DNA from 4 places in the Nocardia sp. NPDC006982 genome. Region 1 is predicted to be linked to each of the others. Evidence: riboswitches for the same ligand, from Rfam matches in the RefSeq annotation. Region 1 holds a riboswitch; each other region holds the start of a gene.
What was found. A riboswitch is a leader RNA that binds a small molecule or an ion and turns the genes downstream of it on or off. The one in region 1 is predicted to bind S-adenosylmethionine.
Positions count from the first base shown of each region.

Region 2: another riboswitch for S-adenosylmethionine. It lies ahead of ACFYOW_RS36185 (rhodanese-like domain-containing protein); the one in region 1 lies ahead of ACFYOW_RS37935 (amino acid ABC transporter permease).
Region 3: another riboswitch for S-adenosylmethionine. It lies ahead of ACFYOW_RS34300 (aminotransferase class V-fold PLP-dependent enzyme); the one in region 1 lies ahead of ACFYOW_RS37935 (amino acid ABC transporter permease).
Region 4: another riboswitch for S-adenosylmethionine. It lies ahead of ACFYOW_RS32360 (homoserine O-acetyltransferase); the one in region 1 lies ahead of ACFYOW_RS37935 (amino acid ABC transporter permease).

Region 1 covers NZ_JBIAFV010000014.1:169,705-174,666, reverse strand. Annotated here, with positions in the region: gene ACFYOW_RS37950 (LppM family (lipo)protein) at 1-328, shown strand, start outside; gene ACFYOW_RS37945 (glycosyltransferase) at 337-1,479, shown strand; gene ACFYOW_RS37940 (hypothetical protein) at 1,662-2,375, opposite strand; SAM riboswitch class I at 2,708-2,801, shown strand; gene ACFYOW_RS37935 (amino acid ABC transporter permease) at 2,811-3,806, shown strand; gene ACFYOW_RS37930 (amino acid ABC transporter ATP-binding protein) at 3,803-4,582, shown strand; gene ACFYOW_RS37925 (ABC transporter substrate-binding protein) at 4,602-4,962, shown strand, end outside.
Region 2 covers NZ_JBIAFV010000013.1:65,966-70,927, reverse strand. Annotated here, with positions in the region: gene ACFYOW_RS36195 (FAD-dependent oxidoreductase) at 1-1,404, opposite strand, end outside; gene ACFYOW_RS36190 (hypothetical protein) at 1,761-2,216, shown strand; SAM riboswitch class IV at 2,282-2,398, shown strand; gene ACFYOW_RS36185 (rhodanese-like domain-containing protein) at 2,413-2,829, shown strand; gene ACFYOW_RS36180 (O-succinylhomoserine sulfhydrylase) at 2,826-4,040, shown strand; gene ACFYOW_RS36175 (hypothetical protein) at 4,162-4,818, opposite strand; gene ACFYOW_RS36170 (hypothetical protein) at 4,909-4,962, opposite strand, start outside.
Region 3 covers NZ_JBIAFV010000011.1:193,018-197,979, forward strand. Annotated here, with positions in the region: gene ACFYOW_RS34290 (DHA2 family efflux MFS transporter permease subunit) at 1-986, shown strand, start outside; gene ACFYOW_RS34295 (LysE family translocator) at 1,031-1,666, opposite strand; SAM riboswitch class IV at 1,780-1,893, shown strand; gene ACFYOW_RS34300 (aminotransferase class V-fold PLP-dependent enzyme) at 1,940-3,262, shown strand; gene ACFYOW_RS34305 (YbaB/EbfC family nucleoid-associated protein) at 3,529-4,041, shown strand; gene ACFYOW_RS34310 (hypothetical protein) at 4,045-4,389, shown strand; gene ACFYOW_RS34315 (hypothetical protein) at 4,394-4,962, shown strand, end outside.
Region 4 covers NZ_JBIAFV010000010.1:66,281-71,242, forward strand. Annotated here, with positions in the region: gene ACFYOW_RS32350 (oxygenase MpaB family protein) at 170-1,117, opposite strand; gene ACFYOW_RS32355 (TetR/AcrR family transcriptional regulator) at 1,254-1,943, shown strand; gene ACFYOW_RS32360 (homoserine O-acetyltransferase) at 1,959-3,071, opposite strand; SAM riboswitch class IV at 3,503-3,613, opposite strand; gene ACFYOW_RS32365 (TetR family transcriptional regulator) at 3,657-4,400, opposite strand; gene ACFYOW_RS32370 (MFS transporter) at 4,533-4,962, shown strand, end outside.

The DNA of each region.
Region 1 (4,962 bases):
ATCCGTTCCACCGCACGGTTCGGATGTGCAGTTCACCGTGGCTTTCCCGGCCCGCGTCGCCAAGACCAACGGCAATCGCGAGGACGACTCGACCGTCTCCTGGAAACTGCCGCCCGGCGATGTCTCTACCCTGCGCGCCGAGGTCAGCTACGCGGACCCGAATACCCGCTCCTTCGCGGGCTGGGCAGGCATCGTCGGCGGTATCACCCTCGCCGTCGCCGCCATCATCGCCGCCATCGCCTACATGGACCGCAACCCGGCACCGCCCGGTGCACCGGAAACCAACTTCTCACCGAGCAATCTGTGGCGTTCGCTGACCCGCCGCTGACGCGAACCCTGCGCGCGGGCGCGGCGATCGCCGCGTGGACGGGCGCGGGTATCGCGCTGTTCGGTTGCGGGACAGCGTTGTTCAACCGCGTGACGGTGCGCAGGCTCTCGGCCGGACCGAATACCGTGATCGAGCCGGTGTCGGTGTGTATCCCGGCACGCGATGAGGCACAGCGACTGCCCGAGCTGATCAATGATCTCCGTGGCCAGGTGGGTGTGCCGCGACTGCGGGTGCTGATTCTCGACGACGCGTCGTCGGACGGGACCGAAGCGGCCGCGCTCGACGCGATTGCGGACGATTCGCGCTTCACGGTGTTCCGCTCCGAGACCGAACCCGCACCCGGATGGACCGGAAAGGCCGCGGCCTGCGCGCGACTGGCCGAGTTGGCCGATGCCACGGTGCTGATCTTTCTCGATGCCGATGTACGACTGGCACCGAATGCGGTCGCCGCGGCGACCGCCGAATTGCGCCGCAGCCGAGCCGCATTGTTGTCACCGTGGCCGTACCAGGTGACCGAATCGCTGGCCGAGGCGCTGGTGCAGCCGCTGCTGTGCTGGTCGTGGGCGACGAGCCTGCCGATCGCGGCCGCCAATCGCAGCCTGCGCCCCTCGACAGCCGTGGCCTGCGGCCAGTTCCTGGTGTTCGACGCCACCGCCTACCACGCCATCGGCGGGCATGCCGCGGTCGCCGCGAGCCCGACCGAGGACCTGGATATCGCTCGCGCGCTGCGTCGCTCGGGTCGCCGGACCGCGCTGGTCGCGGCAGGCCGAGCGGCGAGCACCCGAATGTACCGTGGCGCAGCCGAACTGGAGACCGGTTACAACCGTTGGCTGTGGTCCGCCTACGGCGGCACGACAATCGGCGGCGCGGCGGTGGGAGCCGTTGCGACACTGGCCTACTGGGCGCCCCCACTGGCCGCGATCGGCGGCCAGGGCTCCATACGCACCGCCGGTCTCATCGGCTACGGCGCCGCGGTCGCCAGCCGCCTGCTCGCGCGCTCACTGGAACGCGGCGCCACGACCCGCACCGACGCCCTTGCTGCCCTGGCACATCCGATCTCCATCGACGCCTACCTCCGCCTCTGGACCCGCTCCCGCCGCGCCCACCGCACCGGCGCGTTGACCTGGAAGTCCCGCCCCTTGACCCGCTGATCAAGATCAGGTGGGATCCGTGGCGGCATCGCCCGAGAAGACCCAGCCGCCAGTGCCACCTGATCTTGATCGGTCCTCAGGACTCTCAGGGATGGGGCGGGCTGCGCCGGCGACCGCAGTCGATTCCGCGGGGCCGGGATCTGTCCACGGGCCCCGAGCCTGTCTCGGCCAGGGCCCGTGGATCAGCGCACTGTGGTGAGTCCTATGGTCGGGACGAAGAAGCAGGACTTGGTGCCGTGGTCCACGGTGCCGAAGACGGCGGCGAGTACGGTGCCGGATCCGGTGTCGACGGGAACCGCGCGCACACCGCCGACCGGGAATACGGCGAAGAAGTCTTGGATGGCGCGTTCGGCCAGTGGCCTTATCTCGGTCGGGGTTTCGGCGGGCACCATCGTGCGGACCACATCGGAGATCGATCCCATGGCGGTGATGCCGCTGCGGCCATTGGCCAGGTTGACCCAGGCGACGTTCATGCCTGAAGCATTCGTGCTGTCCGGGCCGAGGCCGTAGGGGACGAAGGTGAACATGACCTGGCCCGCCTTGACGGCGCTCGGGTCGAGTCCCGGAATGGCCACCGTGGTTTTGGGCCACGGCCCGGGGACTGCGCCCGCAACCGCGGGCACCAGACCGAGGCTGCCGGTGTCGGAGCAGAACGGCGCGAGCGCCGGGTACAGGAACGGGTCGATGTCGAAGGTGCGCAGCGCGTCCACGACGGCTCGGTAACCGGCGAACAGATCACCTGGTGCGGTCGGGGTGGACGGTGCGGTCGCGGCCGGAACGGCGGGGGCGGGCATCGCCGCCGGACCCGCGGCGGCGATGCCGGGGGCGGCGAGAGTCAGCGCGGCCGTACCGGTCGCGATGGTGGCTAGCGTGGTCAGACGGCGCAGCAGGGTCACGGCGGACCTCCTCATCGTCGGGCACGAATCGAGGTCCGAGAGTACTCCGGCAAACCTTCGCAACCGCGTTTATTTTGGCGGTCGACACGTTCGCGCCGCGCGTCCCGATGGACCGCCGCGGCGCTGCCCAGGCGGGCAATCCGGACGAAGAGCACGCGGAAAACTTGCTCCGAAATGCCGCGATCCAATGCGCGACCGGACCAATAGTGACTGCTCACGACCATGCAAGCAAGGTCTGCGCTCACGCTGATTCGTACCCTTGTGCCGGACTTCGCCTGCTTCGCATGATATTTCGGCTAGACCCATTGACCGACCCGTGCTCGGCGTCGGACACACCATCCAGAGCGACCGAGAGACCTGGCTCGTCGACGTCGCAGCAACCCCCCGGTCACCGGGTGCGGGTGCTTCCGCCGGGAACGATGGAGGAACCGAAATATGAGCGCATCCGTCGCATCCGATACTCCGGTATCGGATGTCCCGATACCGGCTGCACCCACCGCCACCGTAAGCAGTACCGACGCACCGGCGATCGCCAAATCCTGGCATCCGTGGCGCTGGGTCGTCAGCGCCGTCGCGCTCGTGCTGCTCGCACAGTTCGTCCACGGACTGGCCACCAATCCGGGCTGGGATTGGTCGACGTTCGCCAAGTACTTCACCGCGAAATCGGTGCTGTCGGCGCTGAAGGTCACCTTGGAGCTGACCCTGTGGGGTACGGCGCTAGGCTTTCTGATCGGTACGGCATTGGCGATCGCCCGCCTGTCGAACAATCCGGTGCTGCGGGTGATCTCGTGGGTCTACATCTGGGCGTTCCGCTCGATTCCGCTGATCGTGCAACTGCTGTTCTGGTTCAACATCGCCTACCTCTACCACACGCTTTCGCTCGGAATCCCGTTCGGCCCTTCCTTTCTCACCTTCGAGGTGAACGGGGTGATCAGCGGTTTCACCGCGGCGGTCATCGGCCTCGCGTTGCATCAGGCGGCGTATGCGGCCGAGATCATCCGGGCCGGATACATTTCGGTCGATCCGGGGCAGCTGGAAGCAGCTGCGGCACTCGGTATTCCACCGGTCCGCCAGTTCCGCACGGTCATCGTCCCGCAGGCCATGCGCTCGATTCTGCCGAATGCGACCAATGAGGTGATCAGCCTGTTCAAGGGCACCTCGATCGTCTCGGTCATGGCGATCGCGGAACTCTTCTACCAGGTCCAGGTGATCTACGGCCGCAACGGCCGGGTGGTGCCACTGCTCATGGTGGCCACCGTCTGGTACATCGTGCTGACCACGATTCTGTCGGTGGTGCAGTTCTATATCGAACGCCACTACGCCAAGGGCACGCACCGCACGCCCCCACCGACACCGGTGCAGAAGGTCTGGCGCGGGCTGCGCGAAATCGCCGAAATCGGTTCCGCCGCACCGCGCGGAGCGACTCGATGAGCGCGCCGGTGGCCCAGGCCCCTGCGGTACAGGTGCGCGGTGTGCGTAAGTCCTACGGCAGCACCGAGGTCCTTGCCGGCATCGATCTGACCGTGCGGGCCGGTGAAGTGGTCGCCGTGATCGGACCGTCCGGATCCGGCAAGTCGACGCTGCTGCGGGTGGTCAACCATCTGGAGTCGCTGGATGCGGGCACCGTGCACATCGACGGCGAACTGATCGGATATCGGCTGCGCCGCAATAAGTTGCATGCGCTGCCGGACCGCGAAGTGCGAAAACAGCGCTCGCATATCGGCTTCGTCTTCCAGCAGTTCAATCTCTTCCCGCATCTGACGGTGCTCGACAATGTCACGCTCGCACCGATTTCCGCGCAGGGTCGCCCGCGTGCGGAAATCGAGTCCGAGGCACGGGATTTGCTCGAGCGGGTCGGCATCGGCGACCTGACCGACGCCTATCCGCGGCGGCTGTCCGGCGGACAACAGCAGCGCGTGGCCATCGCGCGGGCATTGGCGCTGCGACCGCCGGTGATCCTCTTCGACGAACCCACCTCCGCGCTGGATCCGGAGCTCGTCGGCGAAGTCCTCGATGTGATCCGCGACCTCGCCGACGGCGGGACCGCGCTGGTGATCGTCACCCACGAAATCGGTTTCGCCCGTGAGGTCGCCGACACCGTCGTATTCCTCGACGGCGGCGTGATCGTCGAACAAGGTCCGCCCGCCGCAGTACTCGACAACCCGCAACACCCGCGCACCCGCGCATTTCTGTCCCGAGTCCGCTGAGCGCGGTGCGCGCTCCCCGATGAACAGGTATTCGATGAAGCTCTCTGCCCTGGTCGGCCTGGCCGCCACGGTCGCCTTGCTGGCCACCGGCTGCGGCACCGATCCGGACGCGGAAAACTCCGCGCAGCCCGCCGGTTCGATCACCTTCGACCTCTCCCCCGGCCAGTCCGGCCGGATCCACGCCCCCAAGGTCGATGCCATTGCCGCCGAACTGCCGCAGGCCATTCGCGATCGCGGCACACTGGTCGTCACCGGATCCGGCGGTGCCGCACCGCCATTGCGGTTCTACGCCACCGACGATAAGACCATCGTCGGGTCCGAGATCGATTTCGCCTCGCTCATCGCGGACATCCTCGGGTTGAAACTCGTTGCGCAGGTGG
Region 2 (4,962 bases), on a different contig from region 1:
CGGCTCGCTCGCGCGCAGCATGTCCTCGCGCTCGACGACCTTGACGCGCTCGCGGCCCTCCGGCTCGCCGAGGGCGCGCTCGTGTGCGTCGAGGCGGTACCAGCCCTGCCAGGTGGTGAACGGGATGCCCTTGCTCTCCAGGAATTCGGTGACCGCATCCAGTTCCGGCTTCGCGGCCGGGGTGAAGTTCACGCTGTCGTCGAGCAGGCAGGCAACGGTCTCGTTGGCGTCACCCTTGGTGTGGCCGATGAGGCCGACCGGACCGCGCTTGATCCAGCCGGTGACGTAGGTGGCGGGCAGATAGCGGTCCGCACCGTCGGCATCCTCGTCGGCCAGGACGCGTCCGGCCTCGTTCGGAACGACACCGGCCTGATCGTCGAACGGCAGGTTGGTGAGGTTCTGCGACAGGTAACCCACGGCGCGGTAAACGGCCTGGACGTCCCAGTCCTTGAACACGCCGGTGCCCTTGACATTGCCGGTGCCGTCGAGCTGGGTGCGCTCGGTGCGCAGGCCGGCGACCTTGCCGTCCTCGCCGAGGATCTCGGCCGGGGACTCGAAGAAGTGCAGGAACAGCTTGTGCGGGCGGTTACCGACATCGCGGATGGCCCACTGCTCGAGGGTGTTGGCGATCATGTCGACCTGCTTGGAGTGCCTGCGCGCGGCCTCGGAGCCCTCGTCGTAGTCGATGTCCTCGGGATCGACGATGACCTCGATGGTCGGGGAATGGTCGAGTTCGCGCAGCTCGAGCGGGGTGAACTTGGCCTGCGCCGGGCCGCGGCGGCCGAAGACGTGCACCTCGACGGCCTTATTGGCCTGCAGTCCGTTGTAGACGTTCGGCGGGATCTCGGTCGGCAGCAGTTCGTCGCCGGTCTTGGCCAGCACGCGCGCCACGTCGAGTGCGACATTGCCGACACCGAGGACCGCGACCTTCTCCGCCTCCAGCGGCCAGGTGCGCGGCACGTCCGGATGCCCGTCGTACCAGGACACGAAGTCCGCGGCGCCGTAGCTGCCGTCCAGGTCGATGCCGGGGATGGGCAGCGCGCGGTCGGCGTTGGCGCCGGTGGAGAAGATCACCGCGTCATAGAACGTGCGCAGATCGTCGAGGGTGATGTCGGTGCCGTAGTCGATATTGCCGAGCAGGCGGACCTGCGGTTTGTCCAGCACCTTGTGCAGGGCGGTGATGATGCCCTTGATGCGCGGATGGTCCGGCGCGACGCCGTAGCGGATCAACCCGAACGGCGCGGGCATGCGCTCGTACAGGTCGATGCTCACCTCGGCATCGGACTTCATCAACGCGTCGGCGGCGTAGATTCCGGCCGGGCCCGCGCCCACGATCGCGATGCGAAGCGGGCGAGACCCCGCGGTGTGCGCGTCAGGCCCGGAGGAGGCAGCTTGCGTAACCACGGAGGGCCCGCGCACACCGCTAGTCGACTCAGCACTCTGTTCGGTCATCTTTTACGCGCACCCTTATGGTCGAAACAATTGACGGCGTCAGTCTTAGCTTAGGCTAACTTGACGCACCCTCTCGGTCGCATCTGCTGATGCGAACAGGCGGCCATCTCGGCTATGACAGCCACGCCGCAGTCTCGCGATTCTATCGGTGGCACAGCGCGCACCCTGCGGCGGTGCGTACACCGGGTGTTTGCTGCCCCCGGCCCACCTACCGTGACTACCCGCTCTGCGCACATCTATCAAATCCGCGCGGCGCAGGTTCCGGGGCCGAATGCCGGATACCGCCGTCCACCAGGGATGATCGACCCATGACAGAGCAGCAGGGCACCGATGAAGAACCCGTAATCGAGGTCGATCAGACCGATCGTCGCTCCATCGCGCCGTTCATCGCGGCGGCCGTCTTCGCCGCTGTCGTGCTGGTCGCGATCGTGCTCGGTGCGGTGCTTTCGCCCGCTGAGAAAAATGTCACAGAATCGGACAAGATCGCGGCCGCGGTGCAGCGCTACGCAGAGGCCCGCGCCACCACCGACAACACGCCGCCGCCGGGCGTGGCCTGTCAGGGCTTCGACGAGAGCAAGACGCCGCTCGCCGGTCAATTCGGCGGGGCCGCGGCCGGAAAGTCGATCAAGGTCACCAAGATTGAGAATGCGATGGTCGACGGCGATAAAGCCAAGGCGACGGTGACCATCGCGGTCGAGGGCCGGGAGACCCCGGCAACCTGGAATCTGACCCGCTCCCAAGACCGATGGATCGTCTGCGGTTGATTCCTTCTGCGCGGTGCGAACTGGGGTTTGACATGGCGGCCCCTGCCCAGGCAATCTCATTTTCGGGTCATGAGTACCAGCGCCAAGCCCCGGCTGGCTGGTCGGCAACCCTCCTCCGCGGTGGGGTGCTCCGGGTGACGACCTGGCCGCGCACCGAAACCCAGGTGCGGCAAGCGTGGATTCACAGGAGGATCGCATGACATATGCCGGTGACATCACCCCACAGCAGGCGTGGGAGTTGTTGCAGGACAATCCCGAAGCTGTCTTGGTAGACGTGCGCACCGAGGCCGAATGGCGTTTCGTCGGTGTGCCGGATACGACCTCGATCGAACGGCCGACGGTGCTGATCGAATGGGTCGACAGCAACGGCGCCCGCAACGGTGAGTTCGTCGAGCAGCTGACCAAGGCGCTGGAGGGTCGCGATCCGGCTGCGCCCGTCGTCTTCCTCTGTCGCTCCGGACAGCGTTCCATCGGTGCGGCGGTCGCCGCGACCGGGGCCGGCATCGCCCCGTCGTTCAATGTGCTGGAGGGCTTCGAAGGCCCGATCGATGAGCTCGGACATCGCGGCGGCTCCGGCTGGCGCGCCATCGGCCTGCCCTGGCGGCAGTCATGATCACCGGCGGTTCGTTCGACAAGCCACTGCCCGAGGGTGTCGGTCCCGCGACGCTCGGCGTGCGAGGTGGCCTGCGCCGCTCGGGATTCGAGGAGACCGCTGAGGCGCTGTACCTGTCCTCCGGTTTCGTCTATGAGAGCGCCGAGGCGGCCGAGGCGGCGTTCACCGGCGATATCGAGCATTTCGTCTACTCCCGCTACGGCAACCCGACGGTCGCCATGTTCGAGGAGCGCCTGCGTCTGATCGACGGCGCCGAAGCATGTTTCGCTACCGCGAGCGGCATGTCGGCCGTATTCACCGCGCTAGGTGCGCTTTTGGGCTCGGGCGATCGACTTGTGGCCGCGCGCAGCCTGTTCGGCTCGTGCTTCGTGGTGTGCAACGAGATTCTGCCGCGCTGGGGTGTGGAGACGGTCTTCGTCGACGGCGATGATCTGGATCAGTGGGAGCAGGCGCTTTCGGTGCCGACCCAGGCCGTGTTCTTCGAGACACCGGCCAATCCGATGCAGACCCTGGTCGACGTGCGCCGGGTGACCGAACTCGCGCATGCCGCAGGCGCGAAAGTGGTGCTGGACAACGTCTTCGCCACGCCACTGCTGCAGCGCGGTTTCGAACTCGGTGCGGATGTGCTGGTGTATTCGGGCACCAAACACATCGATGGTCAGGGCCGGGTGCTCGGTGGTGCGATCCTCGGCGCCCAGGACTACATCGACGGTCCGGTGAAAAACCTTATGCGCCATACCGGTCCGGCGCTGAGCCCGTTCAACGCATGGACCCTGCTCAAGGGTTTGGAGACGATGCCGCTGCGCGTGCGTCACTCGACCGAATCCGCACTGCGCATCGCCCGCTTCCTCGAGGGCAACAAATCCGTCTCGTGGGTGCGCTACCCGTACCTGGACTCGCATCCGCAGTACGACCTGGCGACCAGCCAGATGAGCGGCGGCGGCACCGTGGTCACCTTCGAACTGAACGCGCCGGAGGCCGAGGCCAAGAAGCGCGCCTTCGAGGTCCTCAACCGCCTGCGCATCATCGATATCTCCAACAACCTCGGCGATTCCAAAACCCTCATCACCCACCCCGCCACCACAACCCACCGCGCCATGGGCCCCGAAGGCCGCGCCACCATCGGCCTGTCCGATGGTGTCGTCCGCATCTCGGTTGGACTGGAGGATGTCGAGGATTTGCTGAGCGATCTGGACCATGCGCTCAGCTAGATGTATGAGGCTGTGCTGTCGGTAACGCCGGTGTGGAGTCGGCTGGCTGGTGGCTGGTTTCCGGCGACGGCCGCCGCCATCGGGGATGCGGCGCGCTCTATCGCGCCGCATTGCTGATCACCTAATTCGCAGGTTTCAGAGAGTTCTGCGCCCATTTAGTCGTCCCCTCGGGCGCGTTGAGCGTGTCGATCAGCTCCACGGCCGAAAGCATCAGGACCGGCCCCCCGGCGACAATTGTCCCCAGAACGCCGCCGATCCCCGCACCGGCGATCGCGGCAGGTATGCAGCCCACCGCGAACAGCGGCAAACCCACAATGCATCCGGTAACGCCCCCGACGACCAGACCGATCACGGTGCCGACGAATGTGCCGAGCGTGGCGGCGAGCCCCAATCGGGTCGAGAACTCCGCCATCGCAGCCTGGTTCTCGACGGGCGATGCGACCGGCGCGGCAGCGGGTCGCAGCTCACCGGGCGTCAACCTCAGCTCCTTCGCGTCTTTGCTGAGTGCGGAGTCGACGGTGAGCACCTTGTCGCCCACGGTGATTCGCGTTGGCACGACCAGCACGGGTGCGCCGCTCTCATCGCGAATGGTGAACGAGCTGTGATCGTGGTCGAGTACGAAGGTCCCTCCAGATAGCGTGGTTGTCACAACACGTTCCACCGAGGTGACCTGGTACTCGATGTCATGTTCGGCGGATGCTTCCGCGTGGGCGGTTACCGGCGCGATTGCCGCAACGCATGCGATACCGATCGCCGCGATGCGCGAGGTTTCGATCACGAAATGTCCTTTTCTATTGGGTTCGACACCGAAGAAGTCGGCAGAGGCCTCGATCAGCTCGAAGCGGGGGATGGCATAGATGTAGGCGCGTCAGTCGCCATCGTGCCCATCCGAGAAGTAACTGGGGACGCACGCGCGATCCAG
Region 3 (4,962 bases), on a different contig from region 1:
GGGTAATGAGTGTCGTCGGCATCGCGGTGGTCACCGCGCCCGCGATCGGACCGACCATCGGCGGCGTCATGCTGGCGAACCTGGATTGGGAGTGGTTGTTCCTGATCAATATCCCGTTCGGGCTGGTGGCGTTCGTCCTGGGGCGTCGGCTGTTACCGCGGGCGCAGGCGTCGGGCAACGGCGGTCGATTCGATGCCACCGGATTCGCATTGATCGCGGTCGGGCTGTCGGCGCTGGTCTATGGGCTGGGTGAATTCGGCAGTCGCGGTAGCGTTTCCGCGCCGACGGTCTGGGTGTCGGTAGTGGTCGGGGTGTTGGCGCTCGGCCTGTTCGTGGTGCGGTCGGTGCGCGGTGGCGGCGGAAGTCTGCTCGATGTCGGAATGTTCCGGCATCCGGTATTCGCGACGGCGAATGTGGCGAACTTCTTCGCCGGTGCGTCGCTGTTCGGGGCAATGCTGTTGCTGCCGTTGTACTTTCAAGTGCTGCATCGCGACGGTCTCATCGCGACGGGTTTGCTGCTCATGTCCTTCGGGATCGGTGGCATCATCGCGCTGCCCGTCGGCGGGCGCTTGACCGATCGGTACGGCGGGGGAGTGGTCGCGGTGGTCGGCAGTGCGGTGACGGCCGCAGTCACGGTGCCGTTCGCGTTCGGCGATGCGTCGATGAATCCCGTTGTCGTGCAGGTACTTCTGTTGATCCGCGGTGTGGCGACCGGATTGACCGGGGTGCCGATCATCGCTGCGGCCTACGCCGCGGCGCGGCCCGATCAGCTGCCGGATGCGGCATCGTTCGTGAATATTCTGCAGCGGGTCGGCGGGTCGATCGGAGCGGCACTGCTCGCGGTGGTGCTGTATCGCGCGGCCGCTGCGGGATTGTCGGTGGATGCCGGGTTCCGGCACGCGTTCTGGTGGCTCACGGCCGCGTCGGTCATCTCGTTGATCGCATCACTATTGCTGTGGCGCAAAGAGATTCAGCCGAATCCGTGACGCTGTGCGCCTGGTCGGTGGCGACCGGCCAGGCGCATGCCGGATTACGCGGCGGAAGCGGCCGTGCCGATGCCGAGCGCTGCGAGTATGGCCGCGCTGATCTGTTCGAGCCGATCGCGAACCTGTGGTCGGCGCAACATGGCAACCGCTCGTGACGCCAGCACGGCGAGCAGGATCATCTCGACGGCGGCAATGGAGCATTCGATGGCGCCAAGGGCGAGGGTGTTCAGAAATGTGACATCGGTGAGGAATTGCGGCAGTACCGCCAGGTAGAACAGCCCGACCTTCGGGTTGAACATGCACGACACCAGGCCTGCGGCGAATGCCGAGCGGATCGAGGCGGGGGCCTCCGCGGCCGACTGTCCGGACGCCGCGGCGGTGCCCGCCCTGCGCTGCTTGCGGTGATCGATCAGTGCGCGAATTCCCAAGTACACCAAGTAGATTCCGCCGATGACCTTGAGCGTTCGGTAGGCCGTCGCGGACTGTTCCAGCAGGGCGGCCACCCCTGCCGCGACCACCACCGCCCACACGATCCCGCCCAATGCCGAGCCGATCGCCGCGGCAATACCGGGTCGCGCGTCCACGATCGAGAAGCGCAGCACCAGGAACGAATCCGGGCCGGGCGTGATCGACAGCAGAATGCACAGGCCGATGAAGCTGAGCAGCAGGGAAAGCGTCACCTCTCGATCAGATCGCACATCACTCGGCATTGCAAGGTTATTTATTCGACTGCATGTGTATGCAGCAATGGACCGGTTGACAGGGCGGTGCGGTATCTGCCAATCTCGGTTCAGGTCATGAGTGCCAGCGTCAAGCCCCGGCTAGCTGGTCGGCAACCCTCCTCCGCGGTGGGGTGCTCCGGGTGACGACCGGGCCGCAGCCCGACCGGGTGCGGCAAGCGCGGACTCGGATGATCACCAGATTTCGGGTCCCATAGCCGATGGGATTTTGTGATGACCGCTGTAATCGATCAGAGCTGTGCCGCCCTCGCCCGGGTCTCCGGCGACGATCTCCGAGTGCCGCTGGTACAGGGCGGAACGACCACCTACGCGAACTTCGACTACGCCGCTAGCGCACCGGCATTGGCGCAGGTCACCGACCGCGTGCAGCAGCTGCTGCCGTTCTACGCGAGCGTGCACCGCGGCGCCGGTTACGCCTCGCGGATCTCCACCGAGTGCTACGAGGCCGCACGCGGTTCGGTCACCCGCTTCCTCGACGCCGCCGACGGCCAAGTCGTGGTGTTCACCCGCAACACCACCGATTCGCTGAATCTGCTCGCCGCCTGTGTGCCCGGCGACACCGTGGTGCTGGATATCGAACATCATGCGAACCTCCTGCCCTGGACCCGGCACGGTCGTCGCGTCGTCAAGGCCGCGGCGACCGTCGAGGAGACGATCCGCCAGCTGATCGCCGAATTGTGCAGTAAGCCGGCGGCATTGCTCGCGGTCACCGGCGCGTCCAATGTGACCGGTGAGGTGCTGCCGCTCGAGCGCCTGGCCACCATCGCGCACCAGTGCGGTGCGCGCATCCTGGTCGATGCCGCGCAGCTGGCACCGCATCGTCGAATCAGCCTGCGCGCCACCGGAATCGACTACCTCGCCTTTTCCGGTCACAAGCTCTACGCACCGTTCGGCGCGGGAGTGCTTGTCGGACGCCGGGATTGGCTCGATGCCGCCGAACCTTATCTGGCGGGCGGCGGGGCGGTCCGCGAGGTCACCACTACCAGCACGGAATGGGCATCGGCACCGCAGCGTCACGAGGCCGGTTCGCCGAATGTCCTGGGCGCGGCCGCGCTCGCCGCCGCATGTGATGCGCTGTGCGCGATCGATCCGAAAACCCTTGCCGCGCATGAGCGAAGGCTCGCCGATCGCCTGCGTGCCGGGCTGTCCGCGATTGCGGGGGTCAACCTGCTGCGCATCTGGGACGACAGCCCCGACACCGTCGGCATTGTCGCCTTCACCCTGGACGGATTCGTCCCCGGACACGTCGCGGCCTATCTCTCCGCCGAACACGGCATCGGCATACGCGACGGGCGCTTCTGCGCGCACCCGCTGCTCGAGCGTCTCGGCCTGGACGGTGCGCTGCGTGCCAGCATCGGCCTCGGCACCAGCTCCGCCGATGTGGATCGGCTGGTCGAGGCCATCGCTACTCTCGTCGACAAGGGTGCGTCGTGGAATTACGCCAGTACTGACGGACTTTGGAACCCGACACCGGAGACCCGCCCCTTCGCCCACCCCGAAACCAACGATGGCGCCGCGCCCTGCTCGATCGGCTGATCCGAGCCGTCGGCTCGGTCGTAGCTGCCGCCCGGCATTGGGCTGACGCGGTCCGAGGACCGGATGAACTTATGGCCAGCGGACGAACGTGCGCGGAGCCTGGGCGGCGGATTCGGCCAGGTCGGCATGATCCGCCGGCGTGCAGAATTCGCTCTGAAGAATTCACCAAACAATTTGCGGTACCGCGGAACCGCCGCTCCATCCCTTGCGTCTAGAAAAGTGATGGCACTCGTCCGGCCGGGGCGGGGGTACGGAAAGGCGGCTGAATGAATTCGGCAGAGCGGGACACGCTCCAGTCCTGGACGGACGGGATGCGCGGCCGAATCGACCAGATGACCGATGTCTACGAGCGGCAGCTAGAGCAGTTCGGCGCGGCGAAGACCGAGCTGGCCAACCTGACAGTGCAGGGCTGGTCCCAGGATCAGCTGGTTCGGGTGACGGCGAATTCGGCGGGCATTGCGCTGGATGTGTGGGTGGCGCCGGAGGCGTTCAAGCGCTCGAATCCGGAGCGGCTCGGTGCGGCGATGACCGAGGCGGCGCAGGCCGCGGCCCGGGCCGCCAAGGAGCAGCTCGACGCGCGCCTGGCGCCGGTGCTCGCGGCGGTGTCGGAGGTCGGGCTGCCCGAGGATCCGTTCGGCGAACTGCCGGCGATCGCCCGGCCCGACGGAAATATCCTGCCGCCGCCTCCGCCGGAGCCCGAACCGGAGCCGCAGATGGAGTTCCCTCGGCGGCTGGACGAGGATCCGGACGACGAGGGCCCGCATTGGAAGGGCTGGTAGGTCATGGGCAACAGCAACTTCCGGCTCGATCCGGCGCAGTTCCGTTCGATCGCGACCGAAATCGGTTCGCTGGGCACCGAATTCGCCACCGAGGTGGCGGAATTCACCAGCGCGCTGAGCGAGGACGGCGACGGCATCGGCGATGACGAATTCGGAAAGGCCTTCCTGCAGAACTTCCTGGGCCCTGTCGAGGATGCGACCGAGATGCTCGACGGTGTGATCAGCCTGCTCGGATCGGTCCAGAAGCGTTTCACCGCCGTCGCGGACGCCGTGACGACGACCGATGGGGACTTCGAGTCGGCCGTCGAGAAGATCACCGGCCTGCTCGACGAGAACGGCAAGGGGTAGCCGCATGGGATTGCAGATACCAGCGGCGCTGGAGCCGGTGGCGGCGGTCGTCGTCTATCGCTGGCCGAAGGCGGATGAGACCAAGCTGTTCAGTTTGGGCAACAAGGCCGAGGCGATGGCGAATACGCTGGAGAAGTACTCCGGCAAGATCGATACCAAATTCCAAGAGGCACTCGGCCATATCGAGGGCGAGACCCACGACGCGATCGAGCGCTATCGACAGAAGACGATGCAAGCGGTCGAGACGCTCACCGATCTGCTCCGCGATATCGCCCTGGCGCTGCGGATCTACGCATCGCTGATTCTGGCCATCAAGCTGTACATCATCTCGATGCTGATCTACACCGCCATTCAGTTGGCGGCGGCCGCCGCGGCAGCGGTGCCGACCCTCGGCGCGAGTACCGCCGAGGCGGCGGCAATGCAGGTCGCGATTCGCACCGCCATCACGCAGGCGCTGCGCAAGCTGGTCCAGCAGATCCTCACCCGGACCGTGATCAAGGCGGCCACCGGCGCATTGACAAGTACCGCAATGGAATTCCTGCGACAGACCATCGGGATCGAGATGGGTACGCG
Region 4 (4,962 bases), on a different contig from region 1:
TTCGTCGGCGCCAACCGCCCGGGCCACCAACGCGGCAGCGTTCGATCGAGCGCAGTCGAATGGTGGCCCACCTTAATCTTGCGGAGCCGCCGGTTCACTCGTGCCGAAGTGCGGCGTCAGCTCCGGCTCGATGAGTATCGCTCGGAATCAATCGCATCGAAGCCGCGCGTTAGCCGACCTCGGCTACCGCGCGCCGACCGCGCCCGCCGTACAACCGGCGCGCCTCGCTCGGCGTAATCGTCTCCAGTCGGGCCGGCGGCTCGCCCTTCAGGTGCTGCTCCAGGATCTGACCCGCCATCGGTGCGATGAATGGTGCGGCAGTGATCAGGCCGAACGAATTGAATGCGGCGCTGCCCCGCACGATGGTCTTGGCGGCCGGTCGGACGAGTAGATCGACGATTCCCCAGCGATCGAAGCGGCCGAGCTTGCGCATCCATTTCGGCAGTGTGGCAACCGAAGCCAGGGACAGTAGCCGACTGCCGAGGGCATAACTGATGCCCGCGCCGTTGCGCGGCGAGGTCCACAGCAGGTGGTGCATGCCATCCTCGGCACGCTCGGAGGTGCACAGGCTGGGACGGACCTTCGCGAAGTACGCGCGCACCTCCTCGCGAGAGCGCGGCACATCCTCCGGCTTACAGGTCTGCAGTTCGGCGGCGATCGCGCACTCGCGCCAGTAGCGCGCCTCTTCCTCCGGGCTGAGCGGACCGGGGCCGAACACCTCGTACGCCTTGAGCACCGAATGCCAGCCTGTGATGTGGATCCACAGTTGGGTGTCCGGACTGTTCGCGCTGTAGCGCCTGCCGCTGATCGGTTCGATGCCGGTCATCGGCGCGTGCACCTGCATCAGATGTTCCGAGGCCTCGATGGCTGTGCGGCCGTCGGCGATCGCGACGAGCAGGAAGTAGGCGAAGGTGTGGTCCAGCCGGCTGCGCGGGTCGGAGTAGATGCCCTGCGAATCGGCGACGGCCGCGGTCAGGAACGGGTCGAAGTGCTCGAGTACCACCGCGCGCTGGAAGCCGATCACGGCGGTCGGCGCGGTCCAGATCTTCCAGCTGGGCGAATCTGGGCCGAAGAACCCGTAGTCGTCCCGGCGAAGGGTGGTCGGATCGAAGGACATCTGCTGCTCCTTTGCCTGCTCGCCCTCCTGGATCGGCGAATACAACGCAACCGTAGCAATTGTCGCCAGGCAATACAACGGTCGCGTAGCATTTGTTCTCGGATGGATTCCATAACCGGAGGCCGATGCTGACAGGATGGACGCGAATGGAGGTGAATCGACAGTGACGGAATCGCGCACCGCGCCGGACCGGCCGCGACGGCGATACGCGCCACGCCTACCTCCCGAGGAGCGCCGCGTCCAACTGCTCGACGCCGCCTACGCGGTGTTGAGCAGGGTGGAGTTGCACCAGCTGAGCATGGAGGCGGTCGCGCAGGAGGCGGGCGTCGGGAAACCGGTGCTGTACACCGTGTTCAAGACTCGCGCGGAACTCGTTGCGGCACTGCTGGAACGCGAACGCGAACGCGGTCTCGAGCAGGTCGCCGCGACCCTGCCCACCGATCTGCTCGGTACCGATCCGGTGACTGCGGCCTCGGCTACGGTCGAAGCGTTCGTCGGTGTCGCACTGGAGAATCCGACGCGCTGGCGCCTGATCCTCGCCACTCCCGGCAGCGCCCCCGACGAATACCGTGCGGCACTAGCCGATTCCCGCACCGGTATCTTCACCCAGGCCGAATCCCTGGTCAGTATGGGCATCGCACTCGATCCTCGTTGGGCGGGAATGGATTCCGCACTACTTACCAACTCGGTGTTGAGCGTCGCCGAGATGCTCGGCAGGCTCGCGGTCAGCGCGCCGGACGAGTATCCGCGCGAGCGATTGGAAGGCTTCGTCCACTCCATCGTCCAACTGCTCGTCGGAGCCCCCGCCGCACAGTCAACCGAATGATGGGACGCCGAACTTTCAGCCGTTGCGACCGACTCGCGCCAACCGCATTGTCTCGGTCAGCAGCTTGGATACGGCGGCGGCTTCGGTGAGGAAGCCGTCGTGGCCGTCGCGGGAGTGCACGATCTCCAGGCCCTCGCAGCCCGGCAGTCCGTCGGCCAGTTCCTGTTGAGTTCGCAACGGGTACAAGCGATCCGAGTCGACGCCGCCGACCACGCACGGTACCGGGGTGGCGGCGAGGGCGGCCGCGATGCCGCCGCGCCCGCGGCCGATATCGTGCCGGTTCATCGCCTCGGTCAGCAGCACGTAGGTGGCGGGATCGAAACGGCTGCAAAGCTTTTCGGCCTGGTGGTCCAGATAGCTCTGTACCGCGTAGCGGCCGCCGTTGCGCGGATCCTCGTCGCCCTGCGCATTGTTCTCGAAGCGGTGATCGAGTTCGCCCTCGGTGCGGTAGGTCAGGTGTGCGATGCGGCGGGCGATGCCCATGCCGGTCGTCGGGGCGCGATCGGTGTCGTGGTAGTCGCCGCCCTGCCAGTCCGGATCGGCCTTGATGGCGGCGATTTGCGTTGTCTGCGTGCCGATCTGGTCGGCGGTGGCGCGTGCGCCGACGGCAAGTACCAGTGCGGATACGACCCGCTCCGGCGCGCCGACCATCCACTCCAGCACCCGCATGCCGCCCATCGAACCGCCGACGACGGCGGCCAGGCGTTCGATGCCGAGCAGATCGAGCAGCGCCGCTTCCGCGGTCACCTGATCGCGGATAGATATCTCCGGAAACCTTGCACCCCAAGGCTTTCCGTCCGGTGCCAGCGTCGAGGGGCCGGTGCTGCCCTTGCAGCCGCCGAGCACATTCGTCGCGATGACGCACCATTCGTCGGTATCCACCGGTGCGCCCGGCCCGACCATGCCGTCCCACCAGCCGGGCAGCGGATGGATATCGTCGGGCACCCCGACGACATGCGAATCGCCGGTCAGCGCGTGCTCGACGAGCACCACGTTGTCCAGTGCGGGGGAGAGCTCACCCCAGCGCTGGACGGCCAGATGAACGTCCGGGATGACCGCGCCGGTCTCCAGCCGCACGTCCCCGATGGCAATGATGCCGAGCCTCCCGTCCGGCGGTGGCAGGGCCACCGCGGACGAACGCGCGGTACTGGGGTCGGTCACGGTCACGACTCCGCCTCGCCGGCGCTCGGCTCCGTCGCGACCGAGGGTGCTGTGTCGATGGTTCGCTCGCTCATGACTCCGCCTCGCTGGCGCTCGGCTCCGCCATGACCGAGCGATGCTCGGCTGTGTTTTTGGTTCACTCGCTTACGCTCGCTCACGTCGTCGCCGCCGTGAAAACAGCCCGCCGCGGACAGTGCGTCGCCGATGCCGGGGGAATCACGAGGGGACGCACATCCTCGATGTTAGCTACCCGACTGAACCGGGCCGTGGTCCGGTAGACCGGGAGTGCGGCCGCGGACGCGATGGGGTCACTCATGTCGTGCTCCAAAGGGTTGTTCGCCAGCAGGTCTTATCGGGATCTGGGTAACGGACAACAACTCATCGGAAATACCTCCTGAAGTGCGCGCTTGCTCTCGACCATCGAGAGCCCGGTCATCACCCGGAGCACCCCACCGCTGCTGGAGGGTTGCCGTCCAGCAAGCCGGGGCTTCGCGCTGGCACTCATGACCTGACGGACATGGTAACCGGCGCGCGGTCGGCGATTGAAATCCGTTACCGGTTGTCCGCCGGTTCGGTCGCGGGCTGCCCGGTGCATACACGCATGAACTCGTCGAACGACGTGGTGAATCCGGTGCGGGCCTCCGCGGCGGCCGCGGCGGTGTCTTCCTCGTCGAAGATCGAGTTCTGGCACTCCATGCTGAGGTGGCCGATCAGCTGCCAGGCGCCGACGACCAGTCGTACCGGTAGCGCGTCGGGCTGGGTGCCGAGTCGCTCGGCGATCACGTCGGCGATCGCGGCGTTCTTATCGTCGGCCAGTTCCATGCTCTGCGCACTGACCGTCGGACTGCTGCGCAGGATCCGCTGCATCTGCTGGAAGCGCCGGAACGACAGCGGTCCCTCGACATTCACCGCGGCTTGGTCGACGACCAGCAGGAAGGCCTCGCGCAGCGATTGCAGCTCATTGCCAGTGACCGGGAGTCCGCGCAGGCATTCGGCGATCGCGAGTCCGAAGTCCTTGACCGGCCCGAGGACGATGGCCTCTTTGCTGTCGAAATACCGGTTGATCGTGCGCGGGGAAACATCCGCGCGGTCCGCGATCTGTTCGACCGTCGTCGCGTCGAATCCCTGTGCGTCGCACAGGTCGAGCGCCACCTCGATGATGCGCAACCGGGTCTGCTGCTTCTTGCGCTCGCGCAACCCCGGACCGCCGGACGCATTGGGCCCTGGGTTCGCTGGGGCGCGCACAGCGTCCTCGGCTGTGGCGCTCGCGCCGATCGGCGTCGATGACTCGAGCATGGCCTCATGTTAACGCAATCGGGACGGTTTGTGTCCTTAACAGTCAAATGTCGTAGTGCGACATTTTTCTCTTGACGACAAATGTCTGCCAATGACAGGATGGCTGCACGAACGTCGGACGAGGAGACCAAGGTGAGCGAGACTGCGGTGGAAGTTCTGGAGAAGCAAACGAGTTCGGCACGCTGGTGGGCCTTGGGGGTGATCGCATTGGCCCAGCTCATGGTGGTTCTCGACGCCACCATCGTGACCATCTCGCTGCCCTTCGCCCAGCAGGATCTCGACATCAGCGACGGCAATCGGCAGTGGATGCTGACCGCCTACACGCTGATTTTCGGCGGTCTGCTGCTGCTCGGCGGACGGCTGGCCGACTACGTCGGGCGGCGTCGGATCTTCATCGTCGGCCTGGTCGGCTTCGCCGGTGCGTCCGCGGTGGCGGGTCTGGCGCAGAACGGTGCGGAGCTGTTCGCCGGACGGGCACTGCAGGGTGCGTTCGCGGCGCTGCTCGCGCCCGCGGCACTGTCACTGCTCTCGGTGACCTTCACCGAGGCCAAGGAGCGCGCGA